DNA from 3 places in the Tepidimicrobium xylanilyticum genome. Region 1 is predicted to be linked to each of the others. Evidence: riboswitches for the same ligand, from Rfam matches in the RefSeq annotation. Region 1 holds a riboswitch; each other region holds the start of a gene.
The links. Region 1 has a riboswitch for cobalamin ahead of BLV68_RS03630 (ABC transporter substrate-binding protein). Riboswitches for the same ligand answer to the same signal wherever they lie in the genome.
Positions count from the first base shown of each region.

Region 2: another riboswitch for cobalamin. It lies ahead of BLV68_RS15730 (DUF4430 domain-containing protein); the one in region 1 lies ahead of BLV68_RS03630 (ABC transporter substrate-binding protein).
Region 3: another riboswitch for cobalamin. It lies ahead of BLV68_RS05040 (ATP:cob(I)alamin adenosyltransferase); the one in region 1 lies ahead of BLV68_RS03630 (ABC transporter substrate-binding protein).

Region 1 covers NZ_FNNG01000002.1:287,829-291,111, reverse strand. Annotated here, with positions in the region: gene BLV68_RS03635 (FecCD family ABC transporter permease) at 1-806, opposite strand, end outside; gene BLV68_RS03630 (ABC transporter substrate-binding protein) at 808-1,752, opposite strand; cobalamin riboswitch at 1,859-2,034, opposite strand; gene cobU (bifunctional adenosylcobinamide kinase/adenosylcobinamide-phosphate guanylyltransferase) at 2,145-2,681, shown strand; gene cobS (adenosylcobinamide-GDP ribazoletransferase) at 2,651-3,283, shown strand, end outside.
Region 2 covers NZ_FNNG01000004.1:161,718-165,000, forward strand. Annotated here, with positions in the region: gene BLV68_RS06390 (ABC transporter ATP-binding protein) at 1-340, opposite strand, end outside; gene BLV68_RS15730 (DUF4430 domain-containing protein) at 361-1,407, opposite strand; cobalamin riboswitch at 1,552-1,736, opposite strand; gene BLV68_RS06405 (YibE/F family protein) at 1,845-2,963, opposite strand; gene BLV68_RS16270 (CC/Se motif family (seleno)protein) at 3,022-3,189, opposite strand.
Region 3 covers NZ_FNNG01000003.1:165,848-169,130, reverse strand. Annotated here, with positions in the region: gene BLV68_RS05050 (Y-family DNA polymerase) at 1-620, opposite strand, end outside; gene BLV68_RS16260 (transketolase-like TK C-terminal-containing protein) at 907-1,008, shown strand; gene BLV68_RS16255 (transketolase-like TK C-terminal-containing protein) at 1,086-1,226, shown strand; cobalamin riboswitch at 1,272-1,444, shown strand; gene BLV68_RS05040 (ATP:cob(I)alamin adenosyltransferase) at 1,614-2,096, shown strand; gene BLV68_RS05035 (DUF4430 domain-containing protein) at 2,114-2,512, shown strand; gene BLV68_RS05030 (hypothetical protein) at 2,517-3,020, shown strand; gene BLV68_RS05025 (carboxylate--amine ligase) at 3,172-3,283, shown strand, end outside.

The sequences.
Region 1 (3,283 bases):
TTATCAGGCCCTACTATAATTCTTGATATATGTGGGACAATAAGTCCAACAAAACTAATGACTCCTCCTACAGAAACTGTTGTAGCAGTAACCAATGAACCTAAAACTAAAATAATTTTTTTTACCATCTCCGTATTAACCCCTAAATGTTCAGCAATTTCCTCTCCTGTTAAAATTGCATTTAAATCCCTTGAAAACACATACATTATCAAGCAGCAAATGACAATTATAGGAGCAGAAAATGCAATATTATTCCAGTTAGTTAGGCTAAATCCTCCCATAGTCCAAAAGATAATTTTATTAAACTCCTCGTGATTTAAAAGCATTAATAGAGATATAATTGCAGAAATAAAAGCACTAATAGCTATTCCTGCCAGCAACATTGTGTGCATAGATATTTTTGGACCAGTTTTAGATACAATATAGACAAATATTACAACTGCTAATGATGAAATAAAGGCCAAAAAACTAATGCCAAAGAGGCCAAGGCCTAAGATTATGGCAATTGTAGCTCCAAAAGCTGCACCAGATGAGATTCCTAACACATAAGGATCAGCCATAGTATTTCTGAGTAGTCCTTGGAAAAAAACGCCTACAACAGAAAGTCCCATTCCTACTACTGCAGAGCCAATTACCCTTGGAAGCCTTAAATTGAGGATTATGGTTCTATTGGTTTGATTTCCACTTTTCGCAAATACATTAACAATTTCCTGTAGGGGGATTTTAACTGCTCCTACAGAAATGGATATTATAACTGTAAAAAAAAGTGCTAGAATAGCTATGATAAAATAAATATTCTTTTTCACTTTAATTAAAAACCTCCGGATGTAAGAATTCAGCAATTTCTTTCAATCCTAATACAAGCCTACTGGAAGCCCTCGATATTATGTTATCATCGCTTACTACAAATATATTTCCATTTTTGACAGCATCAGTATCCTTGTAACCTTCAGCTTTTATTATATCTTCCACATTACCAGCATGTGGTGCTGTAATTATAACATCAGGATTTTTCTTAACCAGCTCTTCTATACTGTATTGAGGCCAACCTTCTAGATCAACAATATTTCTCCCACCAGCAATAGTTATAAGCTCATCAATAAATGTGCCTTTTCCAGCAGTCCAGTTACCATCCAAGAAGACGAGGTAAAATACATCAATTGTTGGAAGACCTTCTACCTTCTCCTTTATTTTATTAATTTCAGTTTTCATTCCATTTATAATTTCTTCTCCTTTTTCTTCAGCTTCAGTTATTTCTGCTAATAATTTTATGGACTTATATATCCCTTCTATGTTTTTAGCTTCCATTACTAAAACTGGTATTCCCATGTTTTCTAATGTTTCTATTTCCTCTTTACCGGATTGGTTTGAAGCTAAGATTAAATCAGGATTTTGTGCAATAATAGCTTCAATATTAGCTCCCTTATAACCTCCTACTTTTGGAACTTTTTCAACTTCAGGAGGATAATCATCGTATTCAGTGACACCTACAACTTTATCTCCTACTCCTAATGCATATAAAAGTTCAGTAGTAGAAGGAGCAAGGGATACGATTCTTTTAGGTTCTTTTATTAAGGTTACTTTCCTGTCTAAAAAGTCTGTAATAGTTAATGGGAATTTTACTTCTATTTCTTGATTTGATTTAAGAACTTCATTTTCAGATTCCAATTTAACTTCATTTGTACAAGCTACCAATGAAAATACTAGAATCAATATTAATGGTAGAATAAATATGTTTTTGATTTTTTTCATGAAGACCCTCCTATCCCTATGTATATATCAAAAAACCTACCTTAGGAGGTAGGTTTTCTTAATAAATGGGCACAAAAAATAGATTATACCTTCCCTCCGAAGGTTAATTCACTAAAATCTTATGGCAGGTATCCTGGCTTGTGATTCATCCTCCACCCTGCCTTCCCATCTTTAAAGATAGTGGCATATTAGGGCTTCATCCTCACTTACAGTAGCGGGGGCTGCGCGGGCTTCTCACCCGTCTTCCCTTTATCCTTACGGACCATAAGATTTGATTATTTAATTGTATAATATATTGTAATATTAATAATTTATTTAGTCAATAGTTTCAACTAGAATTAGTTTATGGTATACTAGTAACTAATTGGATATTGAGAAGTGTAGGTGATAAAATGGTCATTTTAGTTACAGGTGGAGCCCGAAGTGGTAAAAGCAGTTTTGCAGAAAATTTATATAGGGATAAGAAGGATGTAGTCTACATAGCCACATCTAAAATATGGGATAAGGAAATGGAAGAAAGAATCAAATTACATAGGGAAAGTCGACCTTTCCATTGGAGAACTTACGAAGGTTATTATTCATTAACTGATGCCTTAGGAGAAGAGAAGAATTACTTATTGGATTGCATAACCCTTCTTAGCTCCAATATAATGTTTGATGTGACAGATGGCAAAGACTATATAGACTATAATTTACAGAAGGAAGTGGAAAATAGAATATTTGATGAATTATATTCTTTAATCCAAGCTATTGAAGAGAGAAGATATAATCTAGTATTGGTAACAAATGAAGTAGGATATTCTCTAGTACCAGATAATCACATAGGCAGAGTTTTCAGGGATATTCAAGGAAGGATAAACCAAAGGATAGCTGCCCTATCCCATGAGGTTTATTTGGTATGTTGTGGAATACCGGTGAAGATAAAATGATAGATGGACTAATATTGTCCATACAATTTTTAACCCGAATACCCGTAAAAAAGGCTGTTGACTTTAACGATAAAAATCTATCCAAAAGCATTTTTTTCTTTCCATTAGTAGGCATTATAATTGGGGGACTAGGGGGAGTTTCGTACAGTATATTTAGTCACTTAAATGAAAATACAGCTAGTTTTTTTGCCTTACTATCAATGGTAGCAATAACGGGAGGGCTTCATCTAGATGGATTAGCAGATACTTGTGATGGATTTTTATCCTATAGAAAAAAAGAACAAGTGCTTGAAATTATGAAAGATAGCCGAATAGGAACTTTTGGTGTTATTTCCATAGTTATGGATATTTTACTAAAATATATTTTAATATTAAGTCTAGACAAAAATATTCCAATTATATTGGCATTATCCTATGGAAATAGCCGCTTAGTAATAGCATATTTGATGTCAAGTAAAAAAGTTGCTAGAAAAGATGGAATAGGGTATATGTTCCATAGAAGCAATCCCAAAACATATGCCCTTTTTGGAGGAATTGGATATTTGCTAATAGTTTTGTTAGTAAAACCAATTTATATAATACCATTATTTTTTTCCTTCCTT
Region 2 (3,283 bases), on a different contig from region 1:
TTAATATCAAGGGAAGGGCTACATTTTCTAATGCTGTATATTGAGGTAATAAATTGTAAGATTGAAATATAAAGCCTATATTTTCCCTCCTGAATCTGATTCGTTCTCTTTCATTCATTTTTTCAATATGACCACCAGCAATTATTATTTCACCAGATGTAACCTTTTCCAATCCAGCCATTAAATTTAAAAGTGTTGACTTGCCCGAGCCAGAACGTCCAGCTATCCTAAGCATTTCTCCCTTTTTTATGGACAGATCTATTCCATTTACAGCCTTAATTATGTTTTTTCCTAAGATAAACTCTTTCCGGACTTTTTTTAATTTTATGTATCCTTCCAATCAAATCCCATCCTTTACTATTAATCACCTATCCATTCTTGTCCTAAATCTTTGCCTAGATTACAGGTATAGTTCCATTCGATTACATCTCCACCTTTAAGCACATATGCTCCTGCTCCATAGTTTGGATACCAGCCATTTACACAGTACATCCAGCCACTCCAACGACCACCATCAAACTCATATAAATTATTAATTCCTTCTACATAGGCGGATCCCCCTTCGCCTCTATAACTTACGTGAAACTTATACTGTTCTTTAGCCATGAGTAATACATCTAATACCGTATCCCCTTCTTTAATTCTAAATTCTGTATTAGCTAATATTATCCCACTTTTAGGTACTATACCCTGCCACTCTGGATTATCAGCCATACCTTTAGCTACAGCTGTATCACAGCGAATTTGCATGGTTACTATATTTTCCTTTTTACGCTTTTCTTTTTGTTCTCTTTCTTTTTTCTCCTTCTCTTTTTTAGCTTTTTTTGTGGCTTTTTTCTGTTCTTCTGTTGCTTTTTCTTCTACATTTTTGTTCTCTTCTTGGTCCTTATTATTTTCTTCAGGACCCTTCTTTGTATTTTGACTAAGCTTCCTTATTTCCTCCTGAAACTTATTTATTGTTTCTTCTTCTTTTTTATTTTTTTCTTCATTTATTTTATCTTCCTTTATTTTATCTTCCTTGGCCTTTTCAAGGACTAGGTCTTGGATAGATGCTTCATTCTTTTTTCTCTTTTCCTTAGATTCCAATAACTTTTCCCAAGGTGATCTCCTTTCTTTGGAATCTGTGGCATTCGAATTGATATTTTCCCTTTCTTCCTCATGGATTTTGGATGAATCATGGAATTCTACTTTTTCATTTCTTAACTTGGCTAACATGGACTCAGAACTCTGGCTTTCACTAATTTCCTCTGCACTGGTATCCATCCAATATTCAATCTCTAGCTTATTAGTTTGTCCAAAGACCACATCTTCAGAAAAATAATCTTTTATTCCCCTAAAAATCTGTATGTTCCCCAAAATAATTATTATAGATAACAATAGTAACAGGAAAACGTTTCTCTTCTTCATTTAACTCCCCTCCGTTCCTAATCCATACTCGGCATTGTTGCTGTATTAAAAAATGCCTTAACCACCATAGGTTAAGGCATTTATAGGCCCGTTCATATAAAAACAACACAAAAATACACATTACCTTAAACCCAGGAAGGTATATGTTACATTGCAGTTTAGGCAGGTCTCCTGACTTATGGTTCATAGTTTACCTTCGCCTTCCCAAGATAAGTCTCAGTGGCAGTTTGAAGGGTCACTCACCAATTACAGTGGCCGGTCCGTTCAGGATTTTCACCTGATTCCCTTTTAATCTTTACTTAAAAAGAACCTAAACCTTATATTCAATTTTTACCATCTAATTATAGTCTATATTTCATTATATATTCTGTCAACAATATTTTTATTGTATTAGCTTAACATATTTGTCAATTGGCTATTGGAGTCATGTAAATTTTTTAGAAACCTTCTTTCTTGGAATTTTCCCTTTTTATTAAGAAGGTGGAAACCAAAGCAGTTAATGGAATGGTTAGAACCAATCCAATGCTGCCCGATAGGGACCTTACTATTTCCGTTGCAATAATGTCCAAATTTATGACTTTAATCATAGAGGTTTCATAGGCCATGAATAGGAGCAATAAAGGTATGGAGCTGCCAGTATAGGCTAATATCAATGTATTGGTCATAGTCCCCATTATATCCCTTCCTACATTCATGCCTGAATTAAATAATTCCTTCCTTGTAAAGCTTTTATTGGCATTGTGTATTTCCTCTATAGATGAGGCTATAGACATCCCTACATCCATTATGGCACCTAGAGCTCCTAATATGATTCCTGAAAACAATAGGCCTCGAAAATCGAAATCCACCCTTTGGGGGATGAACATGAGCATGGTAGCTTCTTCACTGCTAAGGCCCGTTAACCTAACCTGGCTGCCAACAAAGTAGGCTATAATTCCAGCAATAATCACACCACTACAAGTACCTATTATGGCAGAAATGCTCTTAGTATTAATTCCTGCAATAAATAAAATGGTAATTATGGTAATGACTATGGCAGCTAAAACGGAAATAGGAATTGGATTTATTCCTTTCAACATCAAGGGCAACAATATCTTTACAATTATAAATATGGTAATGCCCAAAGTCAATATAGCTTTCAACCCTTTTCCTCTCCCAATGGCCAGGATTAACAGTATGAACAAGGCTAAAAGATAGAAAACATAGCTTTGTCGAGCATAATCCGTTATGTAAACTTCTACAAAATCCTCTTCATATTCTTCAATGCCTACTATTACCCTATCCCCTTCTTTTACCACAATATCATAGGCCATATTGTTGGATAGGTTGTTTTCCACCTCAAATATTTGGCCTTTGAACTTCCCACTAAGTATTTGAAGCTTTACATATTGGACTTGGCCTAGTAAACCTTCTATTTCTTCAATATTCTCCCCTTCCTCTACTTCTAAAACAATAGCTCTTTCCATATGTATTTCCGTTGGTTCCATATAATCGCTGTAAACTTTTAATGGGATCAATAGCACTAACAGGAGAATAACCCAAATTTTATCATTCATATTAAACCTCCAATATTTATTACTATGAATATTATAATATACTAGGCCCCATTTTCTTTCAATCTACATATAGGTATTTAATCCAAAAAAACCTCATCAATTTAAGCCTTATTTCGTCATTTTTCTTCCTAACCTCTGGTGAACAATATACTCTAATCCCATCTATATCATATCTATGGTAGAGAGATTCATCTTTAGGTATTACCATCTCAACAGATGGTTCTATACATGTTAATCAACCTTTAGCAGCCACAATTAGCTTAATGGTAATTGCCTTATCCTTACAGTTCCTTTCTATAAATTCTCTGGCCTTTGGGTCA
Region 3 (3,283 bases), on a different contig from region 1:
ATGGTAAAAATACCTCTTTTGTTTAATTTCTTTTTAGTCCTAGGGCCTATCATAAACAGTTTACTTATCGGCAGAGGCCACATCTTATCTCTTATCTCATAATGGAAAAGAGTATGAACCTTATCGGGTTTTTCAAAATCTGAGGCCATCTTAGCCAATAATTTATTGGGGCCTATGCCTATATTTACTGTAAAGCCCAATTCCTTTTTTATTCTTTCCTTTATTTCATAGGCAGTATCTAAAAAGTTTGTTTCTCTATTGTAAGAATAATCCATAAATACCTCATCAATAGAATACCTTTGAATATAAGGGGAATACTCTTTTAATAGGTCTATCATGGAATTACTGGCCTTCATATACATTTCATAGTTAGGTGGAACTATGGTTAAATTTGGGCACTTCTGTCTTGCTGAGTAGAGACTTTCTCCAGTTAAAATGCCGTATTTTTTAGTAGGAATGGATTTAGCCAGTACTATTCCATGCCTCTTTGATTCATCACCTCCTACTATGGAAGGGATATCCCTTAAATCTATGACTTCTCCATGTTGCAATCTATATGTTGCTTCCCAAGAAAGGTAGGCAGAATTAACATCTATATGGAATATAATCCTGTGTTTCATTAAAATCCCTCCAAGCCTATTATAACAGAACATATGTTTTGTGTAAATAGTATTTTAATATTTTTTAAATATTAGAGGAATGGTGCAATTATTAACAGGATTTTTGGGTTATATATATAATATGGGATTGGATTAAACTAAAGGGGAGGATCGCATTAATATAGATAAATTAACCATTAATACCATAAGGGTTTTATAGGCAGAAGCCCATTTAGCAGCTCATTTTAATAGGCCAAGCCATGAAATAATAGACCACCATACCTATATACTTGCAGGAGACGACTGCTTGATGGAAGGCATTAGCTATGAAGCTGCTAATAGATTGAAGGATAGGGGAATTGGTACTAAAGTGGTAAGCATGCCTTCTTGGGAGATATTTGAAGAATAAGGAAAGAACTATAAGGAAAAGGTACTGCCTAAAGAAGTAACCAAAAGATTGGCCGTAAAAGCAGCATCGGATAATATATAGGCAGTGATGGGAAAATCTTATCTATAGATGATTTTGGAGCATCTGCACCAGGGGATAAATTATTCGAGAAATTTGGATTTACAGTAGATAGGATTGTAAAAGAAGCTTTAAGATTATTGGATTCGAATAATCAATAATATTGATAAGCATTTAAAATTATAGTATTATAAATCTAGATGAAAACTTAATATCCTAATATAGGTTGCTTTAAGCATTAATAGGGAAACAGGTGAAAATCCTGTGCGGTCCCGCCGCCGTAAGGTATTTTAGTAGTTTACAATGCCACTGGGAAACTGGGAAGGCAAACTACTATTACAAGCCGAGCCGGAAGACCTGCCTATATTAGTACAACGACAACTTCACGAGGGATGGAGGTGTTGTATGATTAGATGAGGGTGTTTCGTATATTGAACACTTATCTATGGATACAGTATGCAAACCTTTCAGCTTGAAGTTGGGAGGTTTTTTGTTTGCTAAGGGAGGTGTAAATTATAAAGAAGCTGGGTGAAATTTGCTATCCATTTATGGATGAAGAAGGGCTATTTTGTGATTTTGAAATATTATCTGATGGTATTAGTAGTTATTTTGGCTTATCTTTAGCTATAGCTAGAGATAGAGCATATCCAGATGACATATGTAATATTCTAGAATGGTTAGCAGAGATGAGCCTACATGTTAATGGTTCTTTAAGAGGTAAATTGGCCGTTGAACAAAAGGATTTGGACAGGTTATATGAAATATATTATTTTTACAAAGATAAAATTCACGTTGAAGGCTTTACACTGCCTGTTGGTTCCTATCTTTCTTGCCACTTAAATGTGTTAAGATATAAAACTAAAGAATTAGTTCGATTACTTCATAAGATAGATCAACAACAGGAGAAGGTGCCAAAGATATTGTTTTCATTTACTAATCTATTAGCAAATTTTCTATATGTTTTAAGTTGTTATATAAACTTTTTAGATAGAATGGAGAATAAGCCTTTTATATCTAAGAGTTATAGATAAAAGTGAGGAGGAATATTATGAATAAAAAAATAATAGCAATTATATTAGTTTTAATAGTTACAGTACTATTATTTGCTGGGTATAAGGCATTTTTAAGCCCTAAAGGGGTAGAGGGTCAAAAATTAGTTACAATACATGTTATTAATAAAAATGAAGATGTAGACAAAACATTTGAATATAATACAGACCATAATTTTCTATTAGAACTATTAGAGGAAAAGGAAGAAGAACTAGGGGTAACATTTGAAAAATACGATTTTGGTACCATGGTAACAGGAATGTTAGGATATGTAGCTGACCCCAACAATCAAGAATACTTCCATATTTATATTAACGGAAAGGATGCGACAACGGGGCCGGGAGAAATACCTCTAACCGATGGAGATACTTATACCTTTGAATTGAAAAACTATTAATGCCATGAAGATTAGAGATATAGCTCTTATAGGAATTTTAAGTGCAACTATTACAGCAGGGAAATTGGTCTTAAGTTTCATACCCAATATAGAAATTGTTACCCTATTATTTATTGCATATACCATTGTGTTCGGTTATAAAAAGGTATTGCTAATATCAGTAGTTTTTACAACTACTGAAATATTCATATATGGGTTTGCTACTTGGCTCCTTGTCTATTATATAATTTGGCCCATCCTTATTATAATAACGGAACTATTGAAAAGGAGGGTAAAATCTGAATATGGTTATGCAATCATAGGAGCCATATTTGGCTACACTTTTGGAATTTTCTTTTCCGTAGTAGAATCCTTTTTCTATGGTGCAGCTTATGGATGGGCTTATTGGGTTAGAGGTTTATTGTTTGACTTAATCCATGGAACTTCAAATTTTATTATAGTCCTAGTTCTTCTTAAACCTATATTAGATATATTAAATAGGTTAAAGAAGACATATTATAGAACTTAAAGCTAAGGCAATACCTTAGCTTTTTTCCATAAAAATTTTATGTTTTTAATAATTAACTATTTGGAAATAATTCCATTTATATGCTACAATATTTTAAACAATGTAATGGTTTATATTAATAGAAAAGTGGATAGAATATTGAGGTGGAATAATGAAAACTAAAGCTGTTGTTCTTGGAGCTAATTATTATATAGGATTGAGTATTATGCGCTGTCTAGGTGTTCATGGAATACCTACTGTTGCTATAGACTATTCAAAAAAGG